3 regions of the Cupriavidus sp. FW216-B1 genome follow, and region 3 is predicted to be linked to each of the others. Evidence: predicted binding sites of a transcription regulator. Region 3 holds the regulator's gene; each other region holds the start of a gene.
The links. The regulator sigma-54, encoded in region 3, starts transcription at its own class of promoters, with help from an activator protein. The targets are predictions, from matches to a motif close to TGGCANGNAANCTGCTTT.

Region 1 (6,437 bases), on a different contig from region 3:
TTACCGGAGCCAGCGGATTGCCGCCGGCGCCGGCCGCGCTGCCTGCGTTGCCTGCCGCGCCGGAGACCGCGCCCACCAGGCCGCTGACCAGACCCGTGACGGGCGCGAGCGGATTGCCCGCGCCGCCGCCGGCCGCGCCGCCGAGATTGCCGAGGCCGCCCGTAAGACCACTGGTGAGACCGCTGACCAGGCTGGTGACGGGCGCGAGCGGGTTGTTCGCGGCGCCGCCGGCACCGCCACCGAGTCCGCCGAGACCGCCGGTAAGGCCGCCAACGAGGCCCGTGACCGGCGCGAGCGGGTTGCTCGTGCCACTGCCGCCGCCAAGGCCGCCCGTGAGTCCGCCCAGCAGGCCGGCGACCGGTGCCAGCGGATTGCCGCCCGCGCTGCCGCTGGGGTTGTAGACCGCGCCGCCGAGGGCCGCCACCGTGGTGCCCGCGCCGGCCACGATGCCGCCGACGCCGGATACCACCGGCGTGTCGGTCTGCTTGACCGTGTTGCCGATCTGCGCGATGCCGCCGCCCAGCGTCGTCAGCAGGTTGTTCACCGGCGCGCCGAGGCCGGTGGCCGCGCCAAGCGTCTGCGTGGCGCTGGTGAGCTGCGAGGTCAGCGGCACGATCAGCTTGCTGACGCCGCCGGTGACTTGTTCGACCGGGCCGGTCGACAGCGCCTGGCCGAGCTTGCCGCCCACGCCGTTGACGGCGGTGCCGAGTTGCGACACCAGCGAGCCGACCGGCGTCGTCACCGCGCCCAGCGGCGCCAGCGGGCCGCTGCCCAGGCCGCTGACCAGCGCGCCCGCGTTGGTCACGGCGTTGCCCACCTGACTCACCACGCCGCCGGTGCTGGCCACCGTGGTGCCGAGCGGGTTGGCGGCATTGGGCATGTTGCCCAGCCCGTCCTGCACGCCGGTGCCCAGCGTGCTCACCGCCGCGCCGAGCGAGCCGATCACGCCGCCCAGGCCATTCTTCGATTCGGTGGAGAGGATGGGCAGGTTGGTGTTCTTGATCTGCGTGCCGAGGTCGCTCACCACGTTGCCGGTGGTAGTCACCACGTTGCCGGCCTGGTTGACGATCTGGCTGGTCGGCGTCAGCGCGGCCGGCGTGGTGCCGCCGCCGTTGTTGCCACCGTTATTGCCACCATTGCTGCCGCCGCTGTCGCCCCCGTTGCTGCCCCCGTTATTGCCGGCGTTGTTCCCGCCGTTGCTGCCGCCGCCCGTGCCCGTACCTGCGCCGGTACCTGCGCCGGTACCTGCGCCAGTGCCCGCGCCGGTGCCTGCGCCGCTGCCGGTGTCCATCGACGTCGTGCCGCCGCCACTGGCGCAGCCGCCGAGTGCCAGAAGGGTGCCGAGCAGGGTGGTGACGATGATCTGTTGAGTACGCATGACCTTTTCCTTTTTTCCCGTCGTTTAAATCACGGTGCGCATTGGCGCGTCGTGTTGCACTCCTTTGCGCAAAGGGTGTGCCAGAGCGGGCCGGCATGCGCGCGCGGCACCTGCCGAAATCTCTCCAGCCCTTGCCACGCATGGGTTTCGGGAGGATGAGACATGGCCGGAAAAGGACCAGACATGGGCCCCGCGCGGGGTCTTTCCGCGTTACGCGTTACGTAACGTGGCGGCCCGCGCACGGAACAACGCCGGCCTGCGGACCCCCGCCGCGAGAACGAAGGAAAGCCGGCGCGCGGAACGTCGCGAGGGAACACGTTACGTAGCACGTAACACGCCGGCGGCAGCGAAGCACCGTGCCCCGGCGCGCGCCACGCGGCCAGGCGGCGGCGCGCTGGCCCGCGTGCGGCAACGGTTTGCGGCGCGCCGCGCGGCTGCCCGGCGGCGCGTGTCCGGCGCGTGCCGGACGGATGGCACGCAGCTTGCGGTAATGGCATCCGACAAGCACCGCGCACGGCGCAACGCCAGCGTCGCGGGCCCGGTCCCCGAGCCAACCAAGAAAGCCGTTCGCAGAACAACCGCTAGCACAACCTTCCGCGAGGAAGACCAGGAGATCCCATGAAAGCGCAATCCGCCCCGATGTCGGCCGTGACCCTCGCCTGTGCTGCCGCACTCATGCTGCTGGCCGGCTGCTCCTCCGGCGGGTCCGGCAGCGGCGCCAGCCCCGCCACGCCGACCGCGCCCTCGACGCCGACCACGCCCACCACGCCGACCAGCGCTGACACGACGCCCACGGCGAAGGTCACGGAAGGCGTGGGCAACACGGTGATCGCCGCGGGCAATGCCGTGAGCGACATCGGCAAGCAGATCCAGAACACGCCGCTGCCGCTGGTGCCGGAAGCCACGCGCAACAGTCTCGGCGGCGTGGTGGTGAATGCCGGCGACACGGTCGGCGCGCTCGGCGCGGGCGTGCGCGACGGACTCGGCAAGATGGGCGCGGTGGCCGACCCGCTCGGCGTGACGGTGGCCAGCACCGGCAACGTGGTGCAGAAGGCGGGCGTCACGGTATCGAGCGCGGGCGATCTCGTCAGCAGTCTCGGCACCGGCCCGCTCGCGCCGCTGGGCGCCGTGACCACGCCGGTGGGCGGGCTGGTCAACCAGGTCGGCGGCGTGGTGACGATGGCCGGCGGCACGCTCGGCCAGGCACTGTCGACCGGCCCGGTGGCGCAGGTGACGGGCAGCGTGAGCAAGGCCATCGTGCCGCTGACCACGCAGCTCACCGACGCCACGCAGATGGCCGGCGGCGCCACCGGCCTGGGCGGCCCGCTCGGCAACCTGCTGGCCACGCTCGGCAACTCGGTGGCCAGCGGCGGCAGCCTGATCACCAATACGCACGCCCCGATCGTGTCCAGCCTCGGCGGCGTCGTGACCGAGGCCGGCAAGACCGTTGCCGCGGTCGGCGGGGTCGTGAACGGTCCCGGCTCGGGCAGCGCCACCAGCCCGCTCGGCGGCCTGCTCAACCTGCCGGGCCTCGGCGGTGCCGCCGGTGGCAGTGGCGGCGGCAATCCGCTCGGCGGCCTGCTCGGCAACCTGCCGGTCGTCGGCGCGGTGGCCGGCGGCGCGGGTGGTTCGGGTGGCAGCGGCGCCGCCGCGGGCGCTCTCGCGCCAGTGACCGGCCTTCTCGCGCCCGTTACCGGATTGCTCGGTGGCTTGCGCAATACGGCAGCGGGCGCTGGCGGAAATGCCAGCGGCGCGCTGCCCGGATTGCCGAATCTGCTCGGTGGTCTGACTTCACACTGATAAAAGTTTTATTTAATTCTCTATTGATTTCGCCTTTATGGTGCGCAGTCGTCCTTACCCCGCGGCTGCGCATCCTTTTACACCGCTGCGCCGGATGGCTTCATCCGGATGGGTGTGGCATCCGGCGCAATTAGTGGTTTTGCTCTTTAAAAACGCACTGTTTTCAAACGGCCGTCAGCCATTAAGCTGAAACAAATATAACCCGAAGGGGGGGTATGGTTGATACATGGCTTTGAACTATAAATTCTCTCACCAGCGTTACTGCTCGATACTAGCCAGGCCAAAAGAGCCCGGCGGTGTCGGAGGGGTAAGCGGACGTTGGGTAACTAAACCTATACGGAGTGACATCATGAAAAAGGCTTTGGCGGGCTTCATCAGGGACGAACGGGGTGCTACTGCAATTGAGTACGGGTTGATTGTGGGGCTGGTCGCATTGGGGATCACCGTGGCTGCAAAGGGACTGGCTACCGATATTGGTACCTTCTTCCAGGCTATCGGCACGAAAATTACAACTATTCTCACCTGATCTAGGTGCTTACCCTTATTGCCGCACTATTCTGCGCGGCGATCATCTGGACCGATTTCGCTTATCGAAAAGTGCCCAATGCCGTGCTGATTGCCGCTATGGCGGCGGTCGGCCTGGCGTTCCCACTCGGCTTGATTCCGGAGCCGGGTCTCGCCTCTCGATTGCTCGGATTCACACTCGGCCTGCTAGTCATGCTGCCTTTCTATGTGCTCGGGCAGATGGGCGCGGGTGACGTCAAATTCTTCGCCGTGGCGGGTCTGCTGACCGGCCCGGTGGGGCTGGTGACGGTGTGGGTCGTGGGCAGCCTGCTGGCTTTCGTGCACGCCTTGCTGGTACGTGCGCGGGAGACGGTGGTCGTGAGGGTATGGGCAGACCATGTGGCGGGCTTGCTGCGGCGCTTGGCAGGCACCGCGCCATCGGTCTCGACAGGGCAGGCAAACGAGGTCAGGGGCATTCCATATGCCGCTTACCTCGCGGTCGGTTTGCTGGTCTGGATGATGCTCGGGAAGTAGGTGTCGCAGTCCGCGCCACCGGTTCGGCGCAAGAAGAACTAAAGCACAACCGGGTGAAGTATGTCATTGCGGGGAAATCACGCCGTGCGGACGCGCTCGTCCGGCGCGGCCGCGCTCGAATTCGCCATCGTATTGCCGATCTTGCTGGCAATGGTGATTGGCATCGTCTATTTCGGGGTCGTCCTGGCGATGCAGCAGGTGCTCACGCTTGCTGCCGAGGAAGGCGCGCGCGCGGCCCTGCGCTATCCCGCAGGGGCCACCGGCAATAACGCCGCGGCAACGCAGGCGTTGAGAGTGAGCGCGGCCTCGGCGACCGCCCTTGCCACCTTGCCGGCATCCATCCGGAATGCCGTTTCTTCCAGCAACGTTGCGCAGACCGTCGCCTGCGCGAACCCGGGCGGCTCGGTCTGCGTCAAGGTCACTCTGAACCTGCCTTCCGGCGCGATCCTGCCCGTCGTGCCGGGCGTGCCGATGCCCGCCACGCTCACCGGCAGCGCCACCGTGCAGCTTGCTCCCGACACATGAACACCAGACCGCCGAGGCCGCGGCCTGACGCGCCTGCCCGCATGCGGCGAGGCCGCGTGCCGCTCAACCGAAACAGAGAGTCCACATGACCAGCAAACAGATTCGCGTGTTCGCCATCGCGCTGCTCGTCCTCGCGCTGCTGCTGGCGCTGCTGGCGTGGCGCGTGGCGCGCACGCCGGCCAAGCCGGCGGCGCCGGTGGCTGCTGCCGCCGAGCTGCATGCCGTGGTGATCACCGTCAAGCCGATCGAAGCGGGCAAGCCGGTTCCCGCCGACGCGCTCAAAGTCGAGCAACTGCCGATCAACCCGACCGGCGCGTACACCGACGTGGCGCGCGTCGCCGGGCAGATCCCGCTGGTCGGCATCGGCGCCAACGTGCCCGTGCTCGAAAGCCAGTTGCTTGCCGGGCTGGCTTCGCAGGTGAAGGAAGGCGAGCGCGCGGTGGCCGTCGCCGTCGATGAGGTGATCGGCGTGGGCAACCAGGTGCAGCCCGGCGATTTCGTCGACGTGTTCGCCGTGTTCCGCCGCGACGGCCAGGAGATCGAAGGCAGCCAGGCGCGCCTGCTGCTGGCGCGCCTGCGCGTGCTGGCCTACGGCGCGGGCACCGTGATCGAGACCGCCAAGCCCGCCCCGGACCAGATGATGGTGCGCCGCGAGGGCGCCAAGACCGCCGTGCTGGCGGTGCCCGTGGCCGACGTCGGCAAGCTGGCGCTGGGGCAGCAGAGCGGACGCCTGCTGCTGGCGCTGCGCAATCCGGAAGACGGCAGCGTGCCGGCCGAGAACCTGCTTGCCGAGCCGGCGCCCGCGCTGCAGGCCCGGCTGCCGGCCGGCGCGCCGGCCGTGCTCACCGCGTCCGACCGGGCCGTGGCCGGGGTGGCGCTGGCAAGCCTGGCCGGCGTGGCCGGCGCCGCCCGGCGCGAGCAGGCCGCGCCCCGGCCGGCGCCGGCGGCCGCGTCCGCCGTGCCGGCGCCGCGGAGCCGCATGGCGAGCAGCGTGGCGCAGAACAGTGTCGAGGTGATCCGCGGCGGCAAGCGCGAGATCGAATGAAGCAAGGCCCCGCGGCCGTCCATGCGTGTCACGCTGGCGAGCCGCGGCGCTTTTCGGACAGTCATACTTTCTGGATAGCCGATTGATGAAATCCCTTCTTGCCGGCGCAGCCACCCTTGCCGTCTGCTGCGCCGTTTCCACCGCCTGGGCGCAGCAGGCGGAGAGTCCGCGGGAGCTGCGGCTCGTGGTCGGCAGCCAGCGGCAGCTGCAGCTGGCCCAGCCGCTGGAGCGCGTCGCCATCGGCAATCCGGCGGTGGCCGACGCCCTGCTGCTGAAGAACCGCGCCGGCGCCAACGGCGTGCTGGTGGTAGCCAAGAAGCCCGGCGCGACCGACCTGATGGTGTGGACGCGCGGCGAGTCGGCGCGGACCATCCATGTCCAGGTGGACGCCACCGAGGCCGAGGCCGACGGCGCCGGCGTGGCCGTGTCGGGCGCGGGCGCCGACATCAGCGGCCAGTCGCGCGATGCGCAGTCGGCCTGGCGCGCGCAGCAGCTGGCGCGCGCGGCCACCGCCGGCGCGGAAGGCAAGGGCGGCATGGTGGCAGACCGCTCGACCATTCCCGTCAGCGGCACCGTGCAGGTGGACGTGAAGGTGGTGGAGATCAGCAAGACGGTGCTCAAGGAGGTCGGCTTCAATTTCTATCGCAACAA
Region 2 (6,437 bases), on a different contig from region 3:
CCGTTGGCGCGCACCGCGCGCGCCTGCAGCCGTCCCTGCGTGCGGTGGGCAAGGTACGCGGCGCCGTGCATGGTGATCATGGCGCTGCTGACCACGCCGGCGAGCAGGGCGAAGGGGTTGAGCAGGCCCCAGAAGCTGCCGGTGTAGGTGGAGACCATGTACGCGTCGAAATGGAACGGCACGCCCAGCAGCAGGTTGCCGAACGCCACGCCGAAGATCAGCGGTGGCACGGCGCCGCCGATGAACAGGCCCCAGTCCCATGTGCGGCGCCAGCGCGGATCATGGATCTTGCTGCGATAGTCGAAGCCGACCGGGCGGAAGAACAATGCCCACAGCACGGCAAGCATGGCCCAGTAGAAACCGCTGAACGCCGTGGCATAGACCAGCGGCCAGGCCGCGAAGATGGCGCCGCCCCCGGTGATGAACCAGACCTGGTTGCCGTCCCAGTGCGGGCCGACCGTGTTGATGACGACGCGCCGTTCTTCGTCGCCGTGGCCGACGAAGGGCAGCAGCGTGCCGACGCCCATGTCGTGCCCGTCCATGATGGCGAAGCCGACGAGCAGCACGCCGACGAGCAGCCACCAGACCAGCTTCAGGGTGGTGTAGTCGAACATCCGGTTCTCCTTATGCGTGCGCGTGGACGTGGACGGGCTCGCGCTCGTAGCGCCCGGTGCCGAGACTGCCCGGCCCCTGCCGCGCAAACTTGACCATCAGATAGACCTCGACGACCAGCAGCACGGTGTAGAAGCCGACGAAGCCCGCCAGCGAGCCATACAGGCTGGCCGCGCTCAGGGTGGAGACGCTCAGGTGCGTGGGCAGCACGCCATAGATGGTCCACGGCTGGCGGCCGTACTCGGCGACGAACCAGCCCAGCTCGCAAGCCAGCCACGGCGCCGGCAGCATCCAGATCGCCCAGCGCAGCAGCCACGGGCGCGAGCGGAACCGGCCCTTCAGGGTCGTCCAGAACGACAGGGCGAACAGCGCCAGCATGGCAAAGCCCAGGCCCACCATGACGCGGAACGCCCAGAACATCGGCGTGACGCGGGGAATGGTGTCGCGCACGGCGCGCTCGATCATGGCCGGCGTGGCCTGGCGCACGTCCGTCGCATAGCGCTTGAGCAGCAGGCCGAAGCCAAGGTCGGCCTGATGCCGCTTCAAGGTCGCCAGCGCACGCGCATCGTCGCGATGGCTGCGCAGCGTCTCCAGCGCGCTCACCGCTTCGATGCCGTTGCGGATCCGCTCGCGGTTGCGCGCCTGGATCTCGTGAATGCCCGGGATCTCCCTGGTGGCCGACCGGGTGCCGATCAGGCCCATGACCCAGGGAATCCGCACCGCCCAGTCATTGCGCTGCGCGGCCTCGTTGATGCCGGCCACCACGTTGAACGACGCGGGCGCGGGCTCCGTCTCCCACATGGCCTCGATCGCGGCCATCTTGGTCTGCTGCGCCTCGCCGACCGTGTAGCCGCTTTCATCGCCCAGCACGATGACCGAGCAGACGCTGGCCAGCCCGAACGCCGCCGCCACGCGGAAGCTGCGCTTGGCGAACTCCACGTCGCGCCCGCGCAGAAGGTACCAGGCCGACACCGACAGCACGAACATCGCCCCGGTCACATAGCCGGCCGACACCGTGTGCACGAACTTGGCCTGCGCGTCGGGATTGAAGACGATGGCCCAGAAGTCGGTCATCTCCATGCGCATCGTCTGCCAGTTGAATTCGGCGCCGACGGGGTTCTGCATCCACCCGTTGGCGATCAGGATCCACAACGCCGACAGGTTGGTGCCGAGCGCCATCAGGCTGGTCACGACGAGGTGCTCGACGCGCGAGAGGCGGTCCCAGCCGAAGAAGAACAGGCCGATGAACGTGGATTCGAGGAAGAACGCCATCAGCCCCTCGATCGCCAGCGGCGCGCCGAAGATGTCGCCTACGTAGTGCGAGTAGTAGGCCCAGTTCGTGCCGAACTGGAATTCGAGCGTGATGCCCGTGGTCACGCCCAGCGCGAAGTTGATGCCGAACAGCTTGCCCCAGAAGCGGGTCATGTCCTTCCAGACCACCTTGCCGGTCATGACATAGACGGTCTCCATGATGACGAGGAGCCATACCATGCCCAGCGTGAGCGGGACGAACAGAAAATGATAGAGAGCGGTGGCGGCGAACTGCAGCCGGGAAAGGTCCACCAGTTGTTCCGAAATCACGGACGGGCTCCTTGCAGGCGTGTGTGGCTGGACACGATGGGCGCGGAGCGCAGGTGCGCGGAAGCGGCGGCGGCGTCGACCGGCACGCGCTGCCCGGCGACGAAGGCCAGCCAGAGGCTCGCCAGCAGCAGCATCTTGATCGCCAGGATCCAGCACAGGTGACGTAACAGGTTTTGATCGGGATCGTTCATGACGGCATATGAACAAGTTCCGTGCCATCCCGGCGCGTGGGCCGAAAGGGCAGACAAAACAATCACTTGCGCGGAAATGGCGTGGCAACGCCGGCACGGCGGGGCTGTCAGCCGGGTGTCAGTGCTGCCAGCGGTGGCAGTGAATGGCAGTGCGCTGGCAGGGAAATGCCAGCTGCCTAGGAAGCGCGGCTCAGCCGATGCCCAGTTCCTTGAGCCGGCGATACAGGCTGCGCTCGCTCATGCCCAGCGCGTGGGCAAGCGCGCGCCGTGTGCCCTTGAAACTGCGCACCCGTTCGCGCAATGCCTCGTCGTCGTTTTCCCGGGCGCCCGGCATGTGGCGCCTGGCCACCGGCGCCAGAACCGGCTCGCCCAGCCCCGGTGGCAGGTCCTTCACGCGGATGACGCCGTCATCGGCGTAAAGGCGCGCGCGGTCCAGCACGTTGCGCAGTTCGCGGATGTTGCCAGGCCAGTGGTACGCACGCATCCACGCCAGCGCCTCCGCACTCAGGTGAAGCTGGTCCCGCAGCCCGCCGCCGCGCTGCAGGATCGATTCAGCCAGCAGCGCGATGTCGCCAAGCCGCTCGCGCAGCGCCGGCAGGTGGATCGGGAAGGCGGCGATCCGGAAGAAAAGGTCCTGCCGGAACAGGCCCTGGCTGACCATCTGCTCGAGCGGCTTGTGCGTGGCCGCGACCAGCCGGAAGTCCGCCCGCCGCGTTTCCACGCTCCCCACGCGCCGGTAGGTGCCTGATTCGATCAGCCGCAGCAGCTTGACCTGCATCGACAGCGGCACGTCGCCCATTTCGTCGAGGAACAGCGTGCCGCCCTCGGCCGTCTCGACCAGGCCCGGCTTGCGCGTGAGCGCCCCCGTAAATGCCCCCTTTTCGTAGCCGAACAACTCGCTCTCGAACAGGGACTCGGTCAGGCCCGAGCAGTCCACCACGACGAACGGCCCGCCGGCGCGGGCGCTGGCCTCGTGCACCGCGTGCGCGAACATCTCCTTGCCGGTGCCAGATTCGCCCAGCAGCAGCACCGGCAGCGAAGACGGCGCCACGCGCTGCACGGCCTCCAGCGCCGCGTTGAACGCCTCCGAGCGGCCCACCAGCCCTTCCGCGCTCGGCCGGGCCGATGCGCTGCGCACGGTGCTCAGCCGCTCGACGTAGGCAACGATCTGCTGGTCCTCGTCGAGGATCGGGCGCAGCTCGACGTTCACGTGCTCCGGCCCGCGCGGCGTGTGGTGGATGTGCAGGACGCGGTCCGGGCCGCGCGTCTCGAAGGCCTTGCGCATCGGGCAGTGCTCGCCGGCCTGGTCGCACGGCACGTCGTAGCCATGCGAAATCCGATAGCAGGGCTGGCCCAGGTAGGGGCGCTGGACGGCGCCGAACTGCCTCCGGTAGGCGGTGTTGGCGGCCAGGATGCGGTAGTCGGTGTCGAGGACGATCATCGGCTGGCTTTCCTGCTCCAGATAGGAGAGGAGAGCCTGGAGACTGGCTTGGGGATCCATTGGGGGGGAGCCTGGGGCTGGCGGCGGGCCGGCATCATGCCGGCATCGGGAAGGTGCCATTCTGCCAAATCCTGCCATCACTGCCAAGTGGCAGCGCCGCCTGGCGCCCGGCAGCGCGCAATCCGGCATGGCGCACATGGAAATCACAAGAAAATCAGCACCTTGCGGCACACCTCGCCGTTGGCACGAGTCTTGAGACAGGGGAGCCGATCCCGTCTCAACCCCAAATCGACAACGCATGACGCCGACCGAGCCCCGTACCTCGCAAATGGAGATCGAAGCCTTCTTCGATCCCGACACCTCGACCCTCAGCTACCTCGTGCTGGACCGCACCAGCCTGCAATGCGCGCTGATCGACAGCGTGCTGGACTATGACCCGAAGTCGGGGCGCACCCGCACCGCCAGCGCAGACCGCATCGTCGGGCGCGTGCGGGAACTGGGCGCGACCGTGCGCTGGATCCTGGAGACCCACGTACACGCCGACCACCTCTCGGCCGCCCCGTACCTCAAAGAGCGGCTGGGCGGGCAGACCGCCATCGGCAGCCACATCACCACCGTGCAGCAGGTGTTCGGCGAGCTGTTCAACAGCGGCGCCGACTTCGCGCGCGACGGCCACCAGTTCGACCTGCTGCTGCACGACGGCGACGCCTTCCGCATCGGCGAACTGCAGGCACTCGCCATGCACACGCCGGGGCATACGCCGGCCTGCATGACCTATGTGATCGGCGATGGCGCGGACACCGCCGCCTTCGTCGGCGACACGCTGTTCATGCCCGACTACGGCACCGCTCGCTGCGACTTCCCCGGCGGCGACGCGCGCACGCTGTACCGCTCCATCAACAAGGTGCTGAGCCTGCCGCCGGACACCCGCCTGTACATGTGCCACGACTACCAGCCGGGCGGACGGGAAATGCAATATGCGACCACGATCGCGGACGAGCGCGCGCACAACATCCACGTGCGCGACGGCATCAGCGAAGAAGAGTTCGTCGCCATGCGCCAGGCGCGCGACGCCACCCTCTCGATGCCCGTGCTGATCCTGCCCTCGGTCCAGGTCAACATGCGCGCCGGCGAATTGCCGCCGCCGGAGGACAACGGCGTGCGCTACCTGAAGATACCCCTCAACTTGCTCTGAGCCACCCGCCCCAGAAGGAACAGACAGACCATGCAACCCCGCGCCCTCACCAGTGAACTGTCGGTCAGCCCGCAGATTCTTCCCGACGACGTGCATACCCTCGCCGCCAGCGGCTTTCGTTCGCTGATCTGCAACCGCCCCGACGGCGAAGGCCCCGACCAGCCCGGCTTCCAGGAAATCGAGCGCAATGCCTCCCTGCTCGGCCTCCAGGCGCACTACCTGCCGGTGGAGTCGGGCAAGGTCGGCGACGAACAGGCGCAGGCGTTCGGCAAGCTCATGGACAGCCTGCCGAAGCCGGTGCTGGCCTACTGCCGCACCGGCATGCGCTCGGCCACGCTGTGGGCCTTGTCGCAAGCCACGCACCGGCCCCTGCCGGACATCATCGAGCGCGCCGCGGCCGCCGGCTACCAGCTCAAGGGCGTGGTCAGGCGCATTGCCAATGGCGGCCGCACGCCAACGGACATTGCCGACGCCAGCCATGCCGTCGTCGTCATCGGCGGCGGCGCCGCGGGAATCGCGGTGGCATCGAGCCTGCTGGCACGCAGGCCCGGGCTCGACGTCGCCATCATCGACCCCGCGGATATCCACTACTACCAGCCCGGCTGGACGCTGGTGGGTGGCGGGGTCTTCGAGCCGGCCCATACGGCTCGCACCATGGCTTCGGTGCTGCCGCGCGGCGTGGCCTGGATCAAGGCGGCCGTGGCGGCCTTCGAGCCCGAGCACAATACCGTCATCCTCGACGGTTGCCGCGTGGTGAAGTACGACCAGCTCGTGGTGTGCCCCGGACTCAAGCTGGACTGGGAGGCGATCGAAGGCCTGCCCGAAACGCTGGGCCGCAACGGCGTGACCTCCAACTACCGCTATGACCTCGCTCCCTACACCTGGCATCTCGTGCGCGAGCTGACCCGCAAGGGCGGCGGCAAGGCGCTGTTCACGCAGCCGCCCATGCCGATCAAGTGCGCGGGCGCGCCGCAGAAGGCCATGTACCTGTCCGCGGACGCGTGGCGCCGCGCCGGCATGCTTGACCGCGTGGACATGGATTTCTGCAACGCCGGCAACGTGCTGTTCGGCGTAGCCGACTACGTGCCGGCGCTGATGCAGTACGTGGAGCGCTACGGCATCGCCCTGAACTTCGGCGAGACGCTGGTGAAGGTAGACGGCGCCGCGCGGCGGGCGACGTTCCGGCGCGCCGTGGCCAACGGCGCGCCGGAGATGGTGGAGCGCGAATTCGACATGCTGCACGCCGTGCCGCCACAAAAGGCGCCGGATTTCATCCGGGTCAGCCCGCTGGCGGATGCCGCCGGCTGGGTCGACGTCGATCCGGCAACGCTGCGCCACAAGCGGTTCGACAATATTTTCGGGCTGGGCGATGCTGGCAACATGTCGAATGCCAAGACGGCCGCCGCCGCGCGCAAAC
Region 3 (6,437 bases):
TGCCGATGGTGACGAAGAACAGCCCCAGCAGCACGTCGCGGAACGGCTTGATGTCTTCCTCCACCTGGTGGCGGTAGGGCGTCTCGGAGATCAGCATGCCGGCCATGAAGGCGCCCAGCGCCATCGACAGCCCGAGCCGCTCGGTCAGCGCCGCCATGCCCAGCGTGACCAGCAGCAGGTTGAGCATGAACAGTTCCTGCGAGCGGCGCGCGGCCACCACGTGGAACCACCGGCTCATCACTTTCTGGCCGAGGAAGAAGATCACGCTCAGCGCCACCGCGATCTTCACCGTGGCCAGCACCAGCGCCATGACCAGGTCGCCGGGGTCGCGCGACAGCGCCGGGATCACGATCAGCAGCGGCACCACGGCCAGGTCCTGGAACAGCAGGATGCTGATGATGTTGCGCCCGTGCTCGCTTTCCAGCTCGAGGCGCTCGGACAGCATCTTGGAGACGATGGCCGTGGACGACATCGCCAGCGCCCCGCCGAGCGCCACCGAGGCCTGCCAGGACAGCGGGAAGGCCCAGTTGAACAGCCAGCTCGCCGGCACCACCGCCAGCATCGACAGCACCACCTGCGAGCCGCCCAGGCCGAACACCTGGCGCTTCATGGCCTTGAGCTTGCCCAGGCTGAACTCCAGCCCGATCGAGAACATCAGGAAGACCACGCCGAATTCGGCCAGGTATTTGGTCTGCGCGGTATCGCTGGCCAGCCCGAGCGCGTGCGGCCCGATCAGGATGCCGACCGCCAGGTAGCCCAGCATCGGCGGCAATTGCAGCATGCGGAAAGCGACCACGCCAAACACGGCGGCGGCCAGCAGCACGAGAGTCAGGTCCAGCGGAGAATGCATCGAAAGGGGTCTGGGTGCGCCGTCCCGCGCCAGGGCCAGGCCCGGCGCGGGCGGCCCTGCCGGCGGGTTGCGGCAGGCGCGGCAGCCGCAACGGCCGCCCCGATCCCCGGAACAGCCAAAGCGCCATCGCATTCGTTGGTATACTTCGTCGCCATGATAGCTAATTTCAATGCGGATCGAGCACTTCGGCTCGCCCGCGACACGCTCCAGACCGAAGCCGAAGCCGTTGCCGCCCTCGCGGGCCGCCTGGACGGCGAGTTCGCGCGCGCCGTCGAGCTCACGCTCGGGTGCACCGGCCGGGTGGTGGTGTCGGGCATGGGCAAGTCCGGGCACATCGGGCGCAAGGTGGCGGCCACGCTGGCCTCGACCGGCACGCCCTCGTTCTTCGTGCACCCCGCCGAGGCCAGCCACGGCGACCTCGGCATGGTCACGCGCGACGACGTGCTGATCGCCTTCTCCAATTCCGGCGAGACCGCCGAGCTGCTGTCGATCGTCCCGATCGTCAAGCGCATCGGCGCCAAGCTGATCTCGGTGACGGGCAACCCGGAATCGGCGCTGGCCAAGCTGGCCGACGCCCACCTCAATGCCGGCGTCGAGAAGGAAGCCTGCCCGCTCAACCTGGCGCCGACCGCGAGCACCACCGCCGCGCTGGCGATGGGCGACGCGCTGGCGGTGGCGGTGCTGGACGCGCGCGGCTTCGGCGAGGAAGACTTCGCCCGCTCGCACCCGGGCGGCGCGCTCGGGCGCAAGCTGCTCACGCACGTGCGCGACGTCATGCGCAGCGGCAACGCCGTGCCCAAGGTGCGCGAAAACACGCCGCTGGCCCAGGCGCTGATGGAAATCACCCGCAAGGGCATGGCCATGACCGCCGTGGTGGACCCGGACGAGCGCCTGATCGGCGTGTTCACCGACGGCGACCTGCGCCGCCTGCTGGAGACGCCGCGCGACTGGAAGACCATGCCGATCAGCGAGGTCATGCACCGCTCGCCCCACGCCGTGGGCCCGGACCAGCTCGCCGTGGAAGCGGTGCAGGTGATGGAGGCCAACCGCATCAACCAGATGCTGGTGGTCGACGCCGACGGCCGCCTGGTGGGCGCGCTGCACATCCACGACCTGACCCGCGCCAAGGTCATCTGAGGCCGGCCACGACACATGCGGGAATTCCTGTCCTCCCTCGGCCGGCTCGGCATGCGGCTGCTGCCCCTGCTGCTGATGGCGCTGGTGGCCGGCAGCACGTTCTGGCTGGTGCAGGTCAATTCGCCGCGCGAGGCGCCCGCCGGGCCGGTCGGCGCCAAGCACGAGCCGGACTACTACATGGTCCGCTTCTCGGCCACCGAGCTGGCCGAGGACGGCAACACCAAGATGCGCTTCACCGGCGACAAGATGATCCACTTCGCCGACGACCAGACCTACGAAGTGACCAGGCCGGCCATGCGCGCCTACGAGATCGGCCGCCCGCCGGTCACGGGCCATGCCGACCGCGGCACCATGAACGCCGAGGGCTCGGTGGTGGACCTGTTCGGCAACGCCCTGATCGTGCGCGCGCAGGGGCCCGACCCGTCCAAGGACCCGCCCATGACGGCCGCCTCCGAGTATTTCCAGGTGCTGGTCAACGACGACATCGTCAAGACCGACAAGGCCGTCAAGCTCACGCGCGGGCCTTCCGTGATGACCGCCAACGGGCTCGTCTTCAACAACGTCACCCGCGAAGTACAATTGCTGGGTAACGTACACGGCACCATCATCACGGTCCCGCCGCCGGCCAGCCCCGCGGCCAGGCCGTGAGCAGGGCCTGACGTGGCCCCACCCGGAAACCGCCAGAGAAACGAAGCCGCCCGCGGGCCACAGCCGTCCGCGCCAACCGCCACCACGCCAATATGAATCCATTCCTGACGACATCGTCCTGTCGCCGCCGCGGCACGGCTGCCCTGATGACGGCCGCGGCCCTCCTCGGCCTGGCGCTGGCCGCGCCGGCCCGCGCCGAGAAGGCCGACCGCGACAAGCCGCTGGTGCTGGAGGCCGACAACGCCAGCTACGACGACGTCAAGCAGGTGTACGTACTGACCGGCAACGTGGTGCTGACCAAGGGCACGATGGTGCTGAAGTCGGACGCGGCGGAAGTGCGCACCGACCCCGAGGGCTACCAGTACGCGGTGGCCACCTCCAAGGGCGGCAAGCAGGCCTACATCCGCCAGAAGCGCGACAACGTCGACGAATACATCGACGGCTGGGGCGACCGCATCGAGTCCGACGGCAAGCAGGACCTGTCCAAGCTGATCGGCCACGCCCGCATGGCGCGCCTGGCCGGCGCCAAGCTGATCGACGAGATCCGCGGCGCGGTGATCACCTACGACAGCCGCAACGAGTTCTACACGGCCACCGGCGGCACCGACAACGCCACCGCGGGCAGCCCGTCCGGGCGCGTGCGCGCGGTGCTGTCGCCGCGCCAGGAGCAGCCCGCCAGCGGCGCCGCCGCCAGCGCGCTGCCGCTCAAGCCCGCGCCGGCCCCCGCCGCCCCCTGACCCCGCCGCAGCCGACCCACGGATTCACGCCTTCATGACCGCTACCTTGACCGAACCGTCGTCCGCGACCAACGTCCTGACCGAAAGCAGCACGCTCGTCGTGCGCCACCTGAAGAAGCGCTACGGCTCGCGCACGGTGGTCAAGGACGTGTCGCTCGACGTGAAGAGCGGCGAGGTGGTGGGCCTGCTCGGCCCCAACGGCGCGGGCAAGACCACCTCGTTCTACATGATCGTCGGGCTGGTGGCGCTGGACGAGGGCGACATCGTGCTCGACGACAAGCACATCAGCGGCCTGGCCATCCACGAGCGCGCCCGCATGGGCCTGTCCTACCTGCCGCAGGAAGCGTCGGTGTTCCGCAAGCTCAACGTGCAGGAGAACATCCGCGCCGTGCTGGAATTGCAGGTCCACGACGGCAAGCCGCTGGCCAAGGCCGAGATCGAGCGGCGCCTGGACACCCTGCTCGACGACCTGCAGATCGCCCACCTGCGCGACAACCCGGCGCTGTCGCTGTCGGGCGGCGAGCGCCGCCGCGTGGAAATCGCGCGCGCGCTGGCCTCCGCGCCGCGCTTCATCCTGCTCGACGAACCGTTCGCCGGCGTGGACCCGATCGCGGTGGGCGAGATCCAGCGCATCGTCAGCTTCCTCAAGGCGCGCAACATCGGCGTGCTGATCACCGACCACAACGTGCGCGAGACGCTGGGCATCTGCGACCACGCCTACATCATCAGCGAAGGCACGGTGCTGGCGTCCGGGCAGCCGGAAGACATCATCGCCAACGAGTCGGTGCGCAAGGTCTACCTGGGCGAGAACTTCCGCATGTAGCCGCGGGAGGGGCACGCGGGGACACCCGCGAGGCGGCGTTCATGCCGCCTTTCGCCCCGCAAACGATCACGGCGACGCCAGCGATAGCAATTTCCGTTCCACCAGTACGGAAGTTGGGCATAAAATAGCTCGCATGAAACCGTCGCTACAGCTCCGCCTCTCGCAACATCTCGCGCTCACGCCGCAACTCCAGCAGTCGATCCGCCTGCTGCAACTGTCCACGCTCGAACTGCAGCAGGAAGTGGAACAGGCCCTGACCGAGAATCCGCTGCTCGAACGCGAGAACGACTGGATCGAAAGCCCGCTGCGCGTGGCCGCCGACGGCTCGGTCAACCTGCAGAGCGCGCCCGCGCCGGCCCCCGCCGACGGCCAGGGCACCAGCGAGAACCGCGCCGACGGCGCCGCCGACAGCGAGGACAGCTACAGCGACAGCGGCGAGGACTACGGCAACGACTGGAGCCTGGACGACTTCGCCCGCCGCCCGCAGGGCGACGAGGACGAAAAGACCCCGATGCAGTTGCGCGACGCGGAGCCCACGCTGCGCGAGCACCTGATGGAGCAGCTCGCCCCGCTGAAGATCTCCATGCGCGACAAGGGCCTGGCCATCTTCCTGATCGAGTCGCTCGACGACGACGGCTACCTGAGCGCCTCGCTCGAGGAAATCTGCACGGAGCTGCCCGAGGAGCTCGAATTCGAGCTCGACGAGGTGCACGCCATCCTCACGCTGCTGCAGAGCTTCGACCCCGCCGGCGTGGGCGCGCGCAACGCTGCCGAATGCCTGGCGCTGCAGCTGCGCCGGCTCAAGCATCCGCAGCGCGAGCTGGCCCTGACCATCGTCACCAGCCATCTCGAGCTGCTCGCGGTGCGCGACTACACGCGCCTGAAGAAGGCGCTGCAGGTCGACGAGGCCGACCTCAAGGCCGCGCACGAGCTGATCCGCTCGCTCGCGCCCTACCCCGGCCATGCCTACAGCCGCCCCGAGGCCGACTTCGTCGTGCCCGACGTGTTCGTGCGGAAAATGAGCGGCGGCTGGATCGCGCAGCTCAACCCGGATGTGATGCCGCGGCTACGCATCAACGACATGTACGCGCAGATCCTGCGCGGCGCAAAAGGCGACTCCGGCGCGGCCGGGCTGCAGCAGAAGCTGCAGGAAGCGCGCTGGCTCATCAAGAATATCCAGCAGCGCTTCGACACCATATTGCGCGTCGCACAAGCGATTGTCGAACGTCAAAAGAACTTCTTCACCCACGGGGAAATTGCGATGCGCCCCTTGGTTTTGCGGGAGATTGCCGATACACTGGGTTTACACGAGTCCACCATCTCTCGGGTGACAACCAATAAATACATGGCAACGCCGATGGGGACTTTCGAGCTGAAGTACTTCTTCGGCAGTCACGTATCCACGGAAACCGGCGGCGCGGCCTCATCAACGGCAATCAGGGCGTTGATCAAGCAACTCATAGGAGCCGAAGACCCCAGGAACCCCCTGTCGGACAGCAGGATCGCCGAACTGCTCGGCGAGCAAGGCTTCGTGGTGGCCCGGCGAACCGTGGCCAAATACCGTGAAGCGCTGAAAATCCCTGCCGTCAATCTCCGCAAGACTTTGTAGCCGAGCCGCACCGCCTGCCTGGTGTGGCTCTTTCAGAAGGAGAAACGCTATGAACTTCAAGATCAGTGGACACCACTTGGACATCACGCCCCCGCTGCGTGAGTACGTGGAAACGAAACTGGAGCGTATCGTCAGGCATTTCGATCAAGTCATTGGCGTAAGCGTGCTGCTCTCTGTCGACAATACAAAAGAAAAGGACCGGCGGCAGTATGCGGAAATCAATCTACATCTCAAGGGCAAGGACATCTTTGTCGAGGCGCATCACGAAGACCTGTATGCCGCCATCGACGCACTGGTCGACAAGCTCGACCGGCAGGTGATTCGCCACAAGGATCGCGTGCAGAGCCACGACCGCGACGCGGTCAAGTACCAGATGGCCGCATCGCAGATGCAGCAATGACCGTGCCTGGCGGCCCGCCAAGGGGGCCGCCGGTGTCAGTCCCTTGAACCAGAACAAGCCGCGCCCGTTGCGCGGCTTTTTTGCGCCGTCCGCTTTCGTGTCCACCCTCGCGCCGGCGGCCGTTGCGCAATGCCACAAGGGGATTCCGCAACGCCCCGCCGCCGGTGTATGCTGCGCAATACATGAACGGTGGTTCAGCGATTCCGGGCATGCGCGCGGCACCGCTTCCGCGC

Region 1: the regulator sigma-54 is predicted to act here: its motif matches at 1,850-1,867, upstream of AC3WXD_RS30880 (collagen-like triple helix repeat-containing protein).
Region 2: the regulator sigma-54 is predicted to act here: its motif matches at 2,394-2,411, upstream of cydP (cytochrome oxidase putative small subunit CydP).

The regions. Positions count from the first base shown of each region.
Region 1 covers NZ_JBYTEL010000025.1:54,445-60,881, reverse strand. The annotation lists gene AC3WXD_RS30885 (collagen-like triple helix repeat-containing protein) at 1-1,378, opposite strand, end outside; gene AC3WXD_RS30880 (collagen-like triple helix repeat-containing protein) at 1,997-3,178, shown strand; gene AC3WXD_RS30875 (Flp family type IVb pilin) at 3,528-3,704, shown strand; gene AC3WXD_RS30870 (A24 family peptidase) at 3,710-4,216, shown strand; gene AC3WXD_RS30865 (TadE/TadG family type IV pilus assembly protein) at 4,277-4,741, shown strand; gene cpaB (Flp pilus assembly protein CpaB) at 4,827-5,786, shown strand; gene AC3WXD_RS30855 (type II and III secretion system protein family protein) at 5,872-6,437, shown strand, end outside.
Region 2 covers NZ_JBYTEL010000004.1:67,751-74,187, reverse strand. The annotation lists gene cydB (cytochrome d ubiquinol oxidase subunit II) at 1-614, opposite strand, end outside; gene AC3WXD_RS12645 (cytochrome ubiquinol oxidase subunit I) at 625-2,193, opposite strand; gene cydP (cytochrome oxidase putative small subunit CydP) at 2,190-2,384, opposite strand; gene fisR (sigma 54-dependent transcription regulator FisR) at 2,575-3,885, opposite strand; gene AC3WXD_RS12630 (MBL fold metallo-hydrolase) at 4,124-5,020, shown strand; gene AC3WXD_RS12625 (bifunctional protein tyrosine phosphatase family protein/NAD(P)/FAD-dependent oxidoreductase) at 5,051-6,437, shown strand, end outside.
Region 3 covers NZ_JBYTEL010000011.1:65,676-72,112, forward strand. The annotation lists gene AC3WXD_RS21835 (monovalent cation:proton antiporter family protein) at 1-850, opposite strand, end outside; gene AC3WXD_RS21840 (KpsF/GutQ family sugar-phosphate isomerase) at 1,004-1,987, shown strand; gene lptC (LPS export ABC transporter periplasmic protein LptC) at 2,003-2,635, shown strand; gene lptA (lipopolysaccharide transport periplasmic protein LptA) at 2,728-3,372, shown strand; gene lptB (LPS export ABC transporter ATP-binding protein) at 3,407-4,195, shown strand; gene AC3WXD_RS21860 (RNA polymerase factor sigma-54) at 4,329-5,804, shown strand; gene hpf (ribosome hibernation-promoting factor, HPF/YfiA family) at 5,854-6,204, shown strand.